Regions from separate parts of the Streptomyces sp. AMJ-169 genome, predicted to be linked through region 2. Evidence: riboswitches for the same ligand, from Rfam matches in the RefSeq annotation. Region 2 holds a riboswitch; each other region holds the start of a gene.
What was found. Region 2 has a riboswitch for cobalamin ahead of ACYUD3_RS12230 (ABC transporter substrate-binding protein). Riboswitches for the same ligand answer to the same signal wherever they lie in the genome.
Positions count from the first base shown of each region.

Region 1: linked by a shared signal. The riboswitch ahead of ACYUD3_RS13840 (ribonucleoside-diphosphate reductase subunit alpha) and the one ahead of ACYUD3_RS12230 (ABC transporter substrate-binding protein) in region 2 are both predicted to bind cobalamin.
Region 3: linked by a shared signal. The riboswitch ahead of ACYUD3_RS16315 (cobalamin biosynthesis protein) and the one ahead of ACYUD3_RS12230 (ABC transporter substrate-binding protein) in region 2 are both predicted to bind cobalamin.

Region 1 is NZ_JBVLTJ010000005.1:113,079-117,401, reverse strand. Features, by position in the region: gene ACYUD3_RS13840 (ribonucleoside-diphosphate reductase subunit alpha) at 1-2,206, opposite strand, end outside; cobalamin riboswitch at 2,342-2,474, opposite strand; gene mctP (monocarboxylate uptake permease MctP) at 2,605-4,200, opposite strand; gene ACYUD3_RS13830 (DUF3311 domain-containing protein) at 4,197-4,323, opposite strand, start outside.
Region 2 is NZ_JBVLTJ010000004.1:274,666-278,988, reverse strand. Features, by position in the region: gene ACYUD3_RS12240 (ABC transporter ATP-binding protein) at 1-247, opposite strand, end outside; gene ACYUD3_RS12235 (FecCD family ABC transporter permease) at 244-1,287, opposite strand; gene ACYUD3_RS12230 (ABC transporter substrate-binding protein) at 1,317-2,330, opposite strand; cobalamin riboswitch at 2,403-2,550, opposite strand; gene ACYUD3_RS12225 (PucR family transcriptional regulator) at 2,573-3,787, opposite strand; gene ACYUD3_RS12220 (FAD-binding dehydrogenase) at 3,976-4,323, shown strand, end outside.
Region 3 is NZ_JBVLTJ010000006.1:55,982-60,304, forward strand. Features, by position in the region: gene ACYUD3_RS16300 (class II aldolase/adducin family protein) at 1-69, opposite strand, end outside; gene ACYUD3_RS16305 (inorganic phosphate transporter) at 263-1,471, shown strand; gene ACYUD3_RS16310 (hypothetical protein) at 1,498-1,719, shown strand; cobalamin riboswitch at 1,809-1,949, shown strand; gene ACYUD3_RS16315 (cobalamin biosynthesis protein) at 2,048-3,028, shown strand; gene ACYUD3_RS16320 (cobyric acid synthase) at 3,025-4,323, shown strand, end outside.

The DNA.
Region 1 (4,323 bases), on a different contig from region 2:
GCCCGGACTTCCAGGCGTACGCGTACATCGAGGAGAGCTTGCCGATGGTCGGCGTCTCCAGGAAGAGGTTCAGGGACTGCGCCTGGTCCAGGTACGGGGTGCGGGCGGCGGCCATGTCGATCAGGCCGCGCTGCGGGATCTCCCACGCGGTGCGGTACAGGGCGCGCACCTCGTCCGGGATCCACACGAAGTCCTGCACCGAGCCGTTGGCCTCGCGCAGCGCCTCACGGGTACGGGCGTCCCACACGCCGAGGTCCTTGAGGTCCTGCACCAGGTAGGAGTTGACCTGGAGGAACTCGCCGGACAGCGTCTCGCGCTTGAACAGGTTGGAGACCTGCGGCTCGATGCACTCGTACACGCCCGCGATGGACGCGATGGTCGCCGTCGGGGCGATCGCGAGGAGGAGGGAGTTGCGCAGGCCGGTCGCCGCGATCCGCTCGCGCAGGGCCGCCCAGCGCTCCGGCCAGGTGAACTCCACACCGAAGTGGTCCGGGTGCAGCACACCGCGCGCGGTGCGGGTCTTCTCCCACGCCGGGAGCGGGCCGCTGCGCTCGGCGAGGTCGGCGGACGCCTCGTACGAGGCGAGCATGACGCGCTCGGCGATCTTCGTGGACAGCGCCTTCGCCTCGGGGGAGTCGAAGGGGATGCGCAGCTTGAAGAAGACGTCCTGGAGGCCCATCGCGCCCAGGCCCACGGGCCGCCACTTGGAGTTGGAGCGGCCGGCCTGCTCGGTCGGGTAGAAGTTGATGTCGACGACCCGGTCGAGGAAGGTCACGGCGGTGCGGACGGTCTCGTCCAGCCGCTCCCAGTCGATGTCACCGCCGGTCACGAACGCGCCCAGGTTCACCGAACCCAGGTTGCACACGGCCGTCTCGCCGTCGTCGGTGACCTCCAGGATCTCCGTGCAGAGGTTGGAGGAGTGGACCACGTGACCGGGCTCGGCGGTCTGGTTCGCGGTGCGGTTGGCGGCGTCCTTGAACGTCATCCAGCCGTTGCCGGTCTGCGCCAGCGTCCGCATCATGCGGCCGTACAGCTCACGCGCCGGGATGGTCTTCTTGGCGAGACCCTTGGCCTCGGCCGCGCGGTAGGCGGCGTCGAACCCGTCGCCCCACAGGTCGACCAGCTCGGGCACGTCCGAGGGGGAGAACAGCGACCAGTCCTGGTCGGCGTTCACGCGGCGCATGAACTCGTCCGGGATCCAGTGCGCCAGGTTCAGGTTGTGCGTACGGCGCGCGTCCTCGCCGGTGTTGTCCCGCAGCTCCAGGAACTCCTCGATGTCGGAGTGCCAGGTCTCGAGGTACACCGCCGCCGCGCCCTTGCGCCGCCCGCCCTGGTTCACGGCCGCGACACTCGCGTCCAGCGTCTTCAGGAACGGCACGATCCCGTTGGAGTGCCCGTTGGTGCCCCGGATCAGCGAACCCCGGGAGCGGATGCGGGAGTACGACAGGCCGATGCCGCCGGCGTGCTTGGACAGGCGGGCGACCTGGTGGTAGCGGTCGTAGATGGAGTCCAGCTCGTCCTTGGGGGAGTCCAGGAGGTAGCAGGAGGACATCTGGGGGTGGCGGGTGCCGGAGTTGAAGAGCGTCGGGGACGACGGGAGGTAGTCCAGCCGGCTCATCAGGCCGTACAGGGCGGTGACTTCGTCCAGGGCGCGGACGCTGTCGTCCTCGGCGAGGCCGGAGGCGACGCGCAGCAGGAAGAGCTGCGGGGTCTCGACGACCTTGCGGGTGAGGGGGTGGCGCAGCAGGTAGCGGCTGTGCAGGGTGCGCAGGCCGAAGTAGCCGAAGCGGTCGTCGGCGGCCGGGTCGATCAGCGCGTCGAGGGCCTGGGCGTGCAGCTGCGCGAAGTCGGCGGTGCGGTCGGCGATCAGGCCCTCGCGGTGGCCGACCGCGATCGACTCCGTGAACGTGGTCACCCCCTGGGAGGCGGCCTCGGCGCGGATGCTGATCGTCAGCAGGCGGGCGGCGAGGCGGGAGTACGCGGGGTCCTCGGAGATCAGGCCCGCGGCGGCCTCCGTCGCCAGCTCGCGCAGTTCCGCCTCGTCCGCGTGGGCGGAACGGCCCCGCAGCGCGGCGGCGGCGACCCGGCCGGGGTCGGCGTCGGGGAGGTCGGCGGTCAGCTCGGTCAGGGTGCGCAGAAGGGCGGCACCGGGGCCGTCGTTCTCGATGACCTCTGCTGAAACCGGTGCGGCTGGCGCGATGGTCACGTGGGGCTCTCCCTCGCTCGGCGGGTGGGCCTTCGGCGAGGGCAGGGGGCAGCACGGACGCACGTATGCGCGGTTGCACCCCGGCCCACTCCGCGAGGCCCGGACGTCAGGGCACGCCGAGCCGTCCTGGACACGGCTGGGCGTATGCGGTCGGCAGGTCCTCGGACTGACTCTCATGCGTATGCGCATAAGTACACCGTTGCGGGACAGTTCCGGATTCGCGCCGGATTCCCCTGCGGCGACAGCGAGCATGAGCATACATCTAGTGCCGGGCTGTCGTGGCACCACCAGATGTTGTGTCGTGTTGGCTTCGGAGCGTCAATTGTGGGGCGGCGACAAAAGAGTGCGGGCCACCTCGGGGGGTTCCCTCGGTGGCCCGCTGCGGGTCGGATGCGGCTCTAGTGCGCCGCAGTCAGATCCCGCTGTACCCCCGGGTCACCCGCATCCGCCGTGTAGTCCTCCGGCCGTGTCTCGTCGACCCCCTCCGGTGCCTTCGCCGCCCTCAGGACGAACGTCAGGACCACCGACACCGCCACGTTCAGTACGAACGCCGTCAGGCCGATGTAGCCGATCTCTCCGATTCCGGGGATCTCCTTGGAGCTGCCGCCGAAGTGCTCCTGGGTGGGGGAGGCCACGCCGTAGGCGGCGATCGTGCCGTAGAGCATGCCCACCGCCCAGCCGCCCAGCAGCGCCCAGCGGTGGAACCAGCGGGTGAACAGGCCGCCCACCAGGGCCGGGAAGGTCTGGAGGATCCAGATGCCGCCCAGGAGCTGGAAGTTGATCGCCACCGTTTTGTCCATGGTGAGGACGAAGACCAGGGCGCCCACCTTCACCAGCAGGGAGACGAGTTTCGAGATCTTCGTCTCCTGTTCCGGCGTCGCGTCGGGGCGGATGAAGTCTTTGTAGATGTTGCGGGTGAACAAGTTCGCCGCCGCGATGGACATGATCGCCGCCGGGACCAGCGCGCCGATCCCGATCGCGGCGAACGCCACCCCGGCGAACCAGTCGGGGAACATGTCCTCGAACAGCTGCGGGATCGCCAGCTGCCCGTTGCTCACCTTCACGCCCGCCGCGATCGCCATGAACCCGAGCAGGCCCAGCAGCCCGAGCATGAGGGAATACAGCGGCAGGATGGTCGTGTTGCGCCGGATGACGTCGCGGCTCTTGGAGGAGAGGGTCGCCGTGATCGAGTGGGGGTACATGAACAGCGCCAGCGCGGAGCCCAGCGCCAGCGTGGCGTACGTCCATTGGCCCGCCTCGGCCGGGACGAGCCCGCCCGCCCCGGCCGTCGTGAACTTCTCGTCCGCCTTGGCGAAGATCTCCCCGAAACCGCCCAGCTTGATCGGGATGTAGATGACCGCGACGACGATGACGATGTAGATCAGGGTGTCCTTGACGAACGCGATGAGCGCCGGCGCCCGCAGCCCGGAGGAGTACGTGTACGCGGCAAGGACGCCGAAGGCGATCAGCAGGGGCAGGTCCTTGACGAACCAGTTGGTGTCCTCGCCGCCGCCGACGCCCATGACGTCGAGGACGGCCTGGATGCCGACGAGCTGGAGCGCGATGTAGGGCATCGTCGCGAGGATACCGGTGACGGCGACCGCGAGGGACAGCCCCTTCGAACCCCACCGCCCGCGCACGAAGTCGGACGTGGTGACGTACCCGTGCTGGTGCGACACCGACCACAGCCGGGGCAGGAAGGTGAAGATCAGGGGGTAGATGAGGATCGTGTACGGCACCGCGAAGAAGCCGGCCGCGCCGGCGGCGTAGATCGCGGCGGGCACGGCGACGAAGGTGTACGCCGTGTAGAGGTCGCCGCCGAGCAGGAACCAGGTCACCCAGGTCCCGAACGACCGCCCGCCCAGCCCCCATTCGTCCAGGGACTGCTCGTTCTCGGCCCGCCGCCAGCGCGCGGCGAGGAAGCCCATCGCGGTGACCGCGACGAAGAAGAAGATGAAGACGCCGAGCGCGACGCCGTTCACACCGTCGTTCACCGGTTCGCACCCTCTCGGCGGGCGCGCTGGTCACGCTGCCACAGTTTGTACGCGGTCATGGTGAGCGCGGTGGAGATCAGCACCCACAGCATCTGGTACCAGTAGAAGAACGGGATGCCGATG
Region 2 (4,323 bases):
CGACCACCGCGACCCGCTGGGCGACCGTACGGCGGCCCACCTCCGGCAGCGGGCGGCCGTCCAGGGTGACCGAGCCGGTGTCGGGGGCGATCACTCCGGCCAGCAGGCGCAACAGGGTTGATTTTCCTGAGCCGTTGGGGCCCAGCAGGCCGGTCACCCCGCCGGGGTGCGGGGTCAGTTCGACGCCGTCGAGGATCAGCGCGCCCCCGGCGCTCCGGGACACCCCGTCCGCCCGCAGCCCGCTCATCGTGCCCCCCTGCTCCGGTACAGCACCGCCACGAACGCGGGCACCCCGATCAGCGACGTCACCACACCCACCGGGACCTCCTGCGGTTCGAGGACGGTCCGCGCGAGGGTGTCGACCCACACGAGGAAGACGGCCCCGGCAAGGGCCGTCGCCGGCAGCAGGCGGGTGTGGCCGGGGCCGGTGAGCGCGCGGGTGGCGTGCGGCAGGACCAGGCCGACGAAGCCGATCGCGCCGGCCGAACTCACCAGCGCGGCCGTCAGCAGGGCCGTCGTACACAGCAGGATCAGCCGGGTGCGGGTCACCGAGACGCCCAGGGACGTCGCCGCGTCCTGGCCGAAGGCGAACGCGTCGAGGGTGCGGGCCTGGCCGGTGCAGATCAGCAGGGCCGCCGCGAGGACGGCCGCGCCGACGGCGACGTCCGGCCAGCCGGCCCCGCTGAGCGAGCCCAGCAGCCAGAAGAGGATGCCCCGGGTGGTCTCGGCGTCGGCGGCCGTCATGACGATGAACGAGGTCAGCGCCGAGAACAGCTGCATGGCCGCGACCCCGGCGAGCACCACCCGGTCCGTCGTACCGCCGAGGGTGTGGCTGAGCAGCAGCACCAGGCCGAACGACACGACCGCGCCGAGGAACGCGCCCCCCGACACCGACACCAGCCCCCCGCCCGCGCCGAGCACGACCACCATGACCGCGCCCGTCGACGCCCCGGAGGACACCCCGAGGACGAAGGGGTCGGCCAGCGGATTGCGCAGCAGTGACTGCATCACCGCCCCGCACACCGCGAGCCCGGCCCCGCACACCGCCGCGAGCAGCGTGCGCGGCAGCCGCAGATCCCACACGATGCCGTCCCGCAGCGGGCTCAACTCGCTGTGCCCGAACCCGAGATGGGACCCGACCGCCGCCCACACGTCGCTCACGGCGATGTCTGCAGGACCGATGGTGATGGCCAGCGCGACGGACAGCGCCAGTACGACCGTCCCACCGACCCCGAACAGCAGCCCCCGCGCCACCGTCCCCGGCGCCCCCGTCAGCCCCCGAGTCACCGTCCCCGGCGCCCCCGTAAGTCCCCGGCTCACCCCGCGAGACCGTACGCCCGCAGCCCCGCCGCGACCTTCTCGATCCCCTCCACCGTCCGGATCGACGGATTCATGGCCTGCCCCGACAGCAGCACGTACCGCTTCTCCTTCACGGCCGTCATGTTCTTCGTGACCGCGTTCGACTCTAGGAACTCGATCTTCTTCGCGGCCGTCTCCGCGGTCTGCTGCTTGCGCGTGAGGTCGCCGATGACGAGGACGTCCGGGTCGCGGTCGGCGACCGACTCCCAGCCCGCCTGCGGCCACTCCTCCTTGGAGTCCGCGAAGGCGTTGCGCGCCCCCACCTCACGGGTGATGATCCCCGGCGCCCCGCAGCAGCCCGCGAGATACGGCGACTGCGCGTTGGCGAACCAGTACAGCAGGGACACCTTCTCGGCCTTCAGCCCCGAAGTCGCCTTCGCCACCCGGGACTTGAGCGAGGCGACCAGCTCCTGCCCGCGCCTCTCGACGCCGAAGACCTTCGCCAGGTCGGTGATCTCCCGGTAGATCACGTCCAGTTGGAGCGGAGCCGTCCGCGAGCCGTCGCCGTCACCGCTGTTGTCCTTGCCGGTGCAGTCCGAGGGGGACAGGTACGTCGGCACGCCCAGCTTCCCGAACTGCGCGCGCGTGGCGACGCCGCCCTTGCCGAGCGTCGAGGCGAAGGAGGCGGCGACGAAGTCGGGTTCGGTGTCCAGGACCTTCTCGAAGGAGGGCGCGTTGTCCGCGAGCCGGGGCACCTTCGCGTTCTCCTTCTCCAGCCCCTTCTCCACCGGGTCCGTCCAGGTCGCCGTACCCGCCATCCGGTCGGCGAGGCCCAGCGACAGCATGATCTCGGTGGTCCCCTGGTTGAGGGAGACGGCCCGCTTCGGCGGGCTCTTGACGGTGACCCGCTCCCCGCAGTTGGTGAGTGTCACGGCGGCGGAGGAGGCCGCGCTGTCCTTGGCCGGACCGCCGCACGCGGACAGCAGGAAGAGGGCGGCCAGGGTCAGGGCGGCGGGGCGTGCGAGAGGCACAGAGCGTCCTTCGGCGTCGAGGGCTCGTACGCGAAGCCCGGTCGTACGAGGCTCCCCGGGAGGGGGTCGCCAGCAGGTCTTCGGACTCGGGGTCACCCGCGCGAGGCGCCTTCCCGGACCCTCGTCCAGTGGCCGCTGCCCCGCCCGTCACCCTCACCGCTGCGCGTCAGCTCCGGATTCCCACCGGATTCCCTGACCTGTGCGCCACCTGCACGCACACGGGTTCGACTGGCCTGGGCAAGCTACCACACAGGTCTCTCCCGCCCGCCGTGCAGCCAGTTCGTCAGCGCCCACCACCAGTGCAGCGTCCCCGCGCCGTCGGTGAGCGGGGCGCCGGTGATCTGCTGGAGGCGGCCCAGGCGGTAGCGGACGGTGTTGGGGTGGGTGAACAGGGCCGCCGCCGTCTGGTCCAGGCGCCGCCCGTGGTCGAGGAACGTCAGCGCGGTGAGCGCCAGTTGGCGGTGGAAGTCGTCCGCCGGGTCCAGCTCGCCCAGCAGCCGGGCGGTGACGTAGGAGCCCAGCAGCGGCTGTTCCGCCAGCGCGATCTCGGCGGCCAGGTCGGTCAGTTCGTACAGCCCGAGCAGCCCCCGGCGCCGGCCCAGGTCCACCGCCCGTACGCACAGCCGGTACAGCGCGGGCAGATCCGCGAGCGGCGCGGCCGGGGCGACGACGACCAGGGCGCCGGCCTCGATCTGCTCCGCCGCCGGGGGCAGCGCGGCGAGCCCCGCGACATGGCCGTCCAGGTGAGCGGCCGGGATGCCGGTGAGGGAGGTGACACGGCCGTCGAGGTGGGCCGACGTGAGGGAGGTGACATGCCCGTCCGCGTGGGCCGGCGGGACGGCCGGCGGGACGCCCGCGCCCACGGCGGCCAGGCAGTGGTAGCGGCCGTCCGGCCCGGGGCGGATCCCCGCGCGCGCCAGCTCCCCGGCGGGCGGGGCCGCGCCGCCCAGCAGCACCTGCCGCAGCAGCCGGGCCCGGGCGGCGCCCGTACCGCGCGGGGTCTCCCGCTCGGCGGCCCGGTAGCCGTTCACGACATGCCGTTCCACGGCGTCGCCGTACTCCTTCAGCCGCAGGACGGCGCCCAGGACCGCCCGGTCCGGGACGCCCGCCGCGTGGCAGCGGTCCATCGTGATCTCGACCGCGCGCGTCAGCGCCGCCTGCACGCCGCGCAGGACGACGGTCATGGGGACGCCCTGCGCCGCGCGGTCGGCGCCGAGGAGGAGGGCGGCGGTGAAGTCCTGTTCCTCCAGGGCGCCGGGGCGCTGCGGCCCGGCGAACCAGGCGCCCGCCGCGCGGACCAGCGCGTCCGTGTGCGAGCGGGTCTCCGCCTCGGCGAGCCGGGCGAGGCCGGGGGAGCGGGTACGGGCGGCCACGGCCAGCTCGCCGCACACCTCGGTGTCGACGGCGATCGCGCACAGGATGCCGGCGACCGGTTCCGGTCCCTGGAGGACGGTCACGGCTCCCTCCCTTCCCGTCGGCGCTGTGTCCGGGCCACAACGGGGGCGGGTCCGCGTTGCCGTCCGGCCACTACCGCACTGAGATGACGACCTGGTTTCCTGGGTGCTACTCACGGTAACAAGCCAGCTCGCACAGCAACACCCTCCGTACCCCGCACGTCTTTCGCCCCCTTTCCGGAAGGCAGCCCATGGAGAACCTCACAGGAACGCCCGGCGCGGGGATATCCCGCCGCCACGCCCTCACCGCCGCCGGCGGTGCCCTCGCCGGCGCCGCCCTCGCCCAGTCCCTCGCGGGCGCCCCGGCGTTCGCGGCGGCGGCGCAGGACGCGGACGCGATCGTCGTCGGGCACGGCCTCGCCGGACTCGTCGCCACCGCCGAACTCGCCGCCGCCGGACGCCGCGTGCTCCTGCTCGACCAGGAGCCCGAGGCGAGCCTCGGCGGGCAGGCGTTCTGGTCCTTCGGCGGGCTGTTCTTCGTCGACTCCGACGAACAGCGCCTGATGGGCATCAAGGACAGCCGCGACCTCGCCTGGCAG
Region 3 (4,323 bases), on a different contig from region 2:
GGTGGCGATGAGGGTTTCCCAGGCGGCGCACTCCGCCGGGCCGGGGCGGCGTTCCTTCGGTTTCTCCATGACCGGCTCCTACCCATCGGGGTGACCGGAATCTCTTTCCCGGACCCCTAGGGAACGGCGGCGCGGGCGCCCCTAGGGGACTTCCCGGAGAGCAAGTCTTAACGACACTCCGACGCCCGCCTCAGTTCACCTTCCGTTCATCCAGGTTACCTACCTTCGTCCAGCCAATGACATCAAAAGATTGCCTGGGTAAATGGAAAGCTTCTCGCTGATCCTCGCGATCGTGGTCGTGACCGCGCTCGCGTTCGATTTCACGAACGGTTTCCACGACACCGCCAACGCGATGGCCACGACCATCTCGACCGGCGCGCTCAAGCCCAAGGTCGCGGTGGCCATGTCCGCCGTGCTCAACCTTGTGGGAGCTTTCCTCTCCGTGGAGGTCGCCAACACGATCTCCAAGGGGCTCGTCGACGAAAGCGGTATCCGCCCCGAGGTCATCTTCGCCGCCCTGGTCGGCGCGATCCTCTGGAACCTGCTGACCTGGCTGGTCGGCCTGCCCTCCAGCTCCTCGCACGCCCTGATGGGCGGTCTGATCGGCGCCACCATCGCCTCCGCCGGCACCGGCGCGGTCCATGGCGACGTCCTGGTCACGAAGGTGCTGATCCCGGCGGTCGCCGCCCCGATCGTCGCGGGCGTCGCCGCGCTGCTGGCGACGCGGCTGTCGTACACCCTGAACAAGAAGGCCGAGGGGAAGGCCGCCGAGAAGGGGTACCGGTTCGGGCAGATCGCGTCCGCCGGGCTCGTCTCGCTGGCGCACGGGACCAACGACGCGCAGAAGACGATGGGCATCATCACCCTCGCGCTGATCGCCGGCGGCTCCCTCGCCCCCGACTCGGACCCGCCCACCTGGGTCATCCTCTCCGCGGGCCTCGCGATCGCGCTCGGCACCTACCTCGGCGGCTGGCGGATCATCCGGACGATGGGCAAGGGGCTCACCGACCTCCGGCCGCAGCAGGGCTTCGCCGCCCAGACGTCCGCCGCGACCGTCATCCTGGCCTCCTCCCACCTGGGCTTCTCCCTCTCCACCACGCACGCCGTCTCCGGTTCCGTGATGGGCGCGGGGCTCGGCCGCAAGGGCGGGGTCGTGCGCTGGTCGACCGCGACCCGCATGTTCGTCGCCTGGGGGCTGACGCTGCCGGCCGCCGCGCTGGTCGGCGCGCTCGCCGAGTCCGTCACCGATCTGGGTGACTGGGGCACGGCCGCCGTCGCCGTCTTCCTCATCGCCTCCAGCGCCGCCATCTGGAAGCTGTCCCGGCGCGAGGTCGTCGACCACACCAACGTCAACGGCACCGAGAGCACCGACGACGGCCTGGACGAGCTGAAGGTCGTCATCCCCGCCCCGGCCGCGCCCGCCGACCAGGCCGCCGCCCCCACCGCCACTCCCCCGGCCGCCGCGCTCTGAGCGCGAAGGACTGAAGGACTCCCTCCATGAAGATCGACTGGTCCGCCCTCGGCTCCGTCTTCGGCGTCAGCCTCGTCGTCACCGTGGGCATCGTGGCCCTGTTCACCCTCGGCGTCATGGGCCTGTCCCGGCACGAGCGGGCCCAGGCCGGCGGCGGCTCCGCGGCGCTCGCGGTGAGCGGCGCCTACGTCTGCTTCGCGGCCTGCCTCGCGGCGGTGGCGTACGGCATCAATCTGATCGTCGCCTGAGCCTTCAAACCTCCTCCCGAACCCCGCACGGCGCCGCCCGTGTGGGGTTCTGCACACTCCGCTCCCGCAGGTCAACAGCGAGTTGACGGCCCTTCGCGGCCCGTGGTGGACTGCCGGGGCCAGCTTCGGCGGCTCAGGAGGAAGGCCGGTGCGAATCCGGCGCGGTCCCGCCACTGTGACCGGGGTAGTCATCCCCGGGAGCCAGGAACTCCCACCGCCGGTCTCGTCGAACCAGGGCGTGGACACCCTGAGTGAGGACATACCGCCATGCACGGCCGCCCGCCGAGGTCCCGACGCCCCCTGCCCGCCCCCGCGGCCGGCTGACCCGGTGGGTGCCGACCGCACGTACGCGTACGGCGCCGCCGCCGGCCTCCTCGGCGACCTCCTCCTCGGCGACCCGCGCCGCGGACACCCGGTCGCCGCGTTCGGCCGCGCCGCGAGCGCCGTGGAGCAGGCCCTCTGGCACGACCACCGCGGCTGGGGCGCCCTGCACACCACCGTCTGCGCGGGCGGAGCCGTGGCTCTGGGCGCCGCCTCAGCCGCCCTGGTACGCCGCTCCCCCGCCGCCTCCCTCCTGCTGACCGGCGCCGCCACCTGGGCCGTCGTCGGCGGGACCTCGCTCGCCCGCGAGGCCCGGCACATCGGGCGCGCCCTGGCGGCCGGGGACGTCGAGGCGGCGCGGGAGCGGCTGCCGCACCTGTGCGGGCGCGACCCGCAGGCGCTGGACGCGGACGGCATCGCCCGCGCGGTCGTCGAGTCGGTCGCGGAGAACACGTCGGACGCCGTCGTCGGGGCGCTGGTGTGGGGCGGGGTGGCCGGGGTGCCGGGGCTGCTCGGGTTCCGGGCCGTCAACACGCTGGACGCGATGGTCGGGCACAAGTCGCCGCGCCACCGCCGCTACGGGTGGGCGTCCGCGCGTCTCGACGACGTCGCCGGGTGGCCGGGGGCGCGGCTGACGGCCGTGCTCGCGTGCGCCGCCGGGGACGATCCCCGGGGGGCCGTGCGGGCGTGGCGTGCGGATTCGCGCAGGCATCCGAGCCCGAACGCCGGTCCTGTGGAGGCGTCGTTCGCGGGCGCGCTCGGGGTGCGGCTGGGCGGGACGCTGTCGTACGCCGGGCGGGTCGAGCACCGGCCGGTGCTGAACGGGGGCGGGCGGGCGGTGGGCGTGGGCGACATCGAGCGGGCCGTGCGGCTGTCGCGGCGGGTGAGCTGGCTGGCGCTCGGGGCGACCGTCGCCGGGCGGGTCGCCGGGAAGCGGGTCCTGCGGGATTTCAAGCGCTTTAAAACTGTGAAGGGGCGGGCCGTATGAGCGGGGGGCTGCTGGTCGCCGGGACCACGTCCGACGCCGGGAAGAGCGTCGTCACGGCCGGGATCTGCCGGTGGCTGGTCCGGCAGGGGGTGAAGGTCGCGCCGTTCAAGGCGCAGAACATGTCGCTGAACTCCTTCGTGACCCGGGAGGGCGCGGAGATCGGGCGGGCGCAGGCCATGCAGGCGCAGGCGTGCCGCATCGAGCCGACGGCGCTGATGAACCCCGTGCTGCTGAAGCCGGGCGGCGAGCAGAGCAGCCAGGTCGTCCTGCTGGGCAAGCCGGTCGGTGAGATGGACGCCCGGCGCTATCACGGCGGGCGCCAGCGGCAGCTGCTCGCGACCGTCCTCGACTGCCTGGCTCAGCTGCGGTCCGAGTACGACGCCGTGATCTGCGAGGGCGCCGGATCGCCGGCCGAGATCAATCTGCGGCGCACCGACATCGTCAACATGGGCATCGCGCGCAACGCCGGGCTGCCGGTGCTGGTGGTCGGGGACATCGACCGGGGCGGGGTGTTCGCCTCCTTCTTCGGGACGGTCGCGCTGCTGTCGCCCGAGGACCAGGCGCTGGTCGCCGGGTTCCTGGTGAACAAGTTCCGGGGCGATGTGTCGCTGCTGGAGCCGGGCCTTGAGATGCTGCGCGGGCTGACCGGGCGGGCGTCGTACGGGGTGCTGCCGCTGCGGGCCGGGCTCGGGATCGACGAGGAGGACGGCATGGCCGTGTCCCTGCGGGGCGCGGTGCGTGAGTCGTCCGCGGCGGCGCCGGTCGGGGACGAGGTGCTGCGGGTCGCCGTGTGCGCGGTGCCGCTGATGTCGAACTTCACGGACGTGGACGCGCTGGCCGCCGAACCCGGTGTGGTGGTGCGGTTCGTGGACCGGCCCGAGGAGCTGGCCGACGCGGACCTGGTCGTCGTGCCCGGCACCCGGGGGACGGTGAAGGCGCTCGGGTGGCTCCGGGAGCGGGGGCTCGCGACCGCCTTGGAACGCCGGGCTGTCGACGGACAGCCCGTGCTCGGGATCTGCGGCGGCTACCAGTTGCTGGGTGAGCTGATCGAGGACGACGTCGAGTCGCGGGCCGGGCTCGTCGACGGGCTCGGGCTGCTGCCCGTGCGGGTGCGGTTCGCCCGCGAGAAGACTTTGACCCGGCCGGTGGGCGAGGCCCTCGGGGAGCGGGTCGAGGGGTACGAGATCCATCACGGGGTCGCCTCCGTCCATGGGGGCGAAGCGTTCATCTCTGATGACAAAGGACACAGCCTGGACGGGTGCCGGGTCGGCGCCGTCTGGGGTACGCACTGGCAC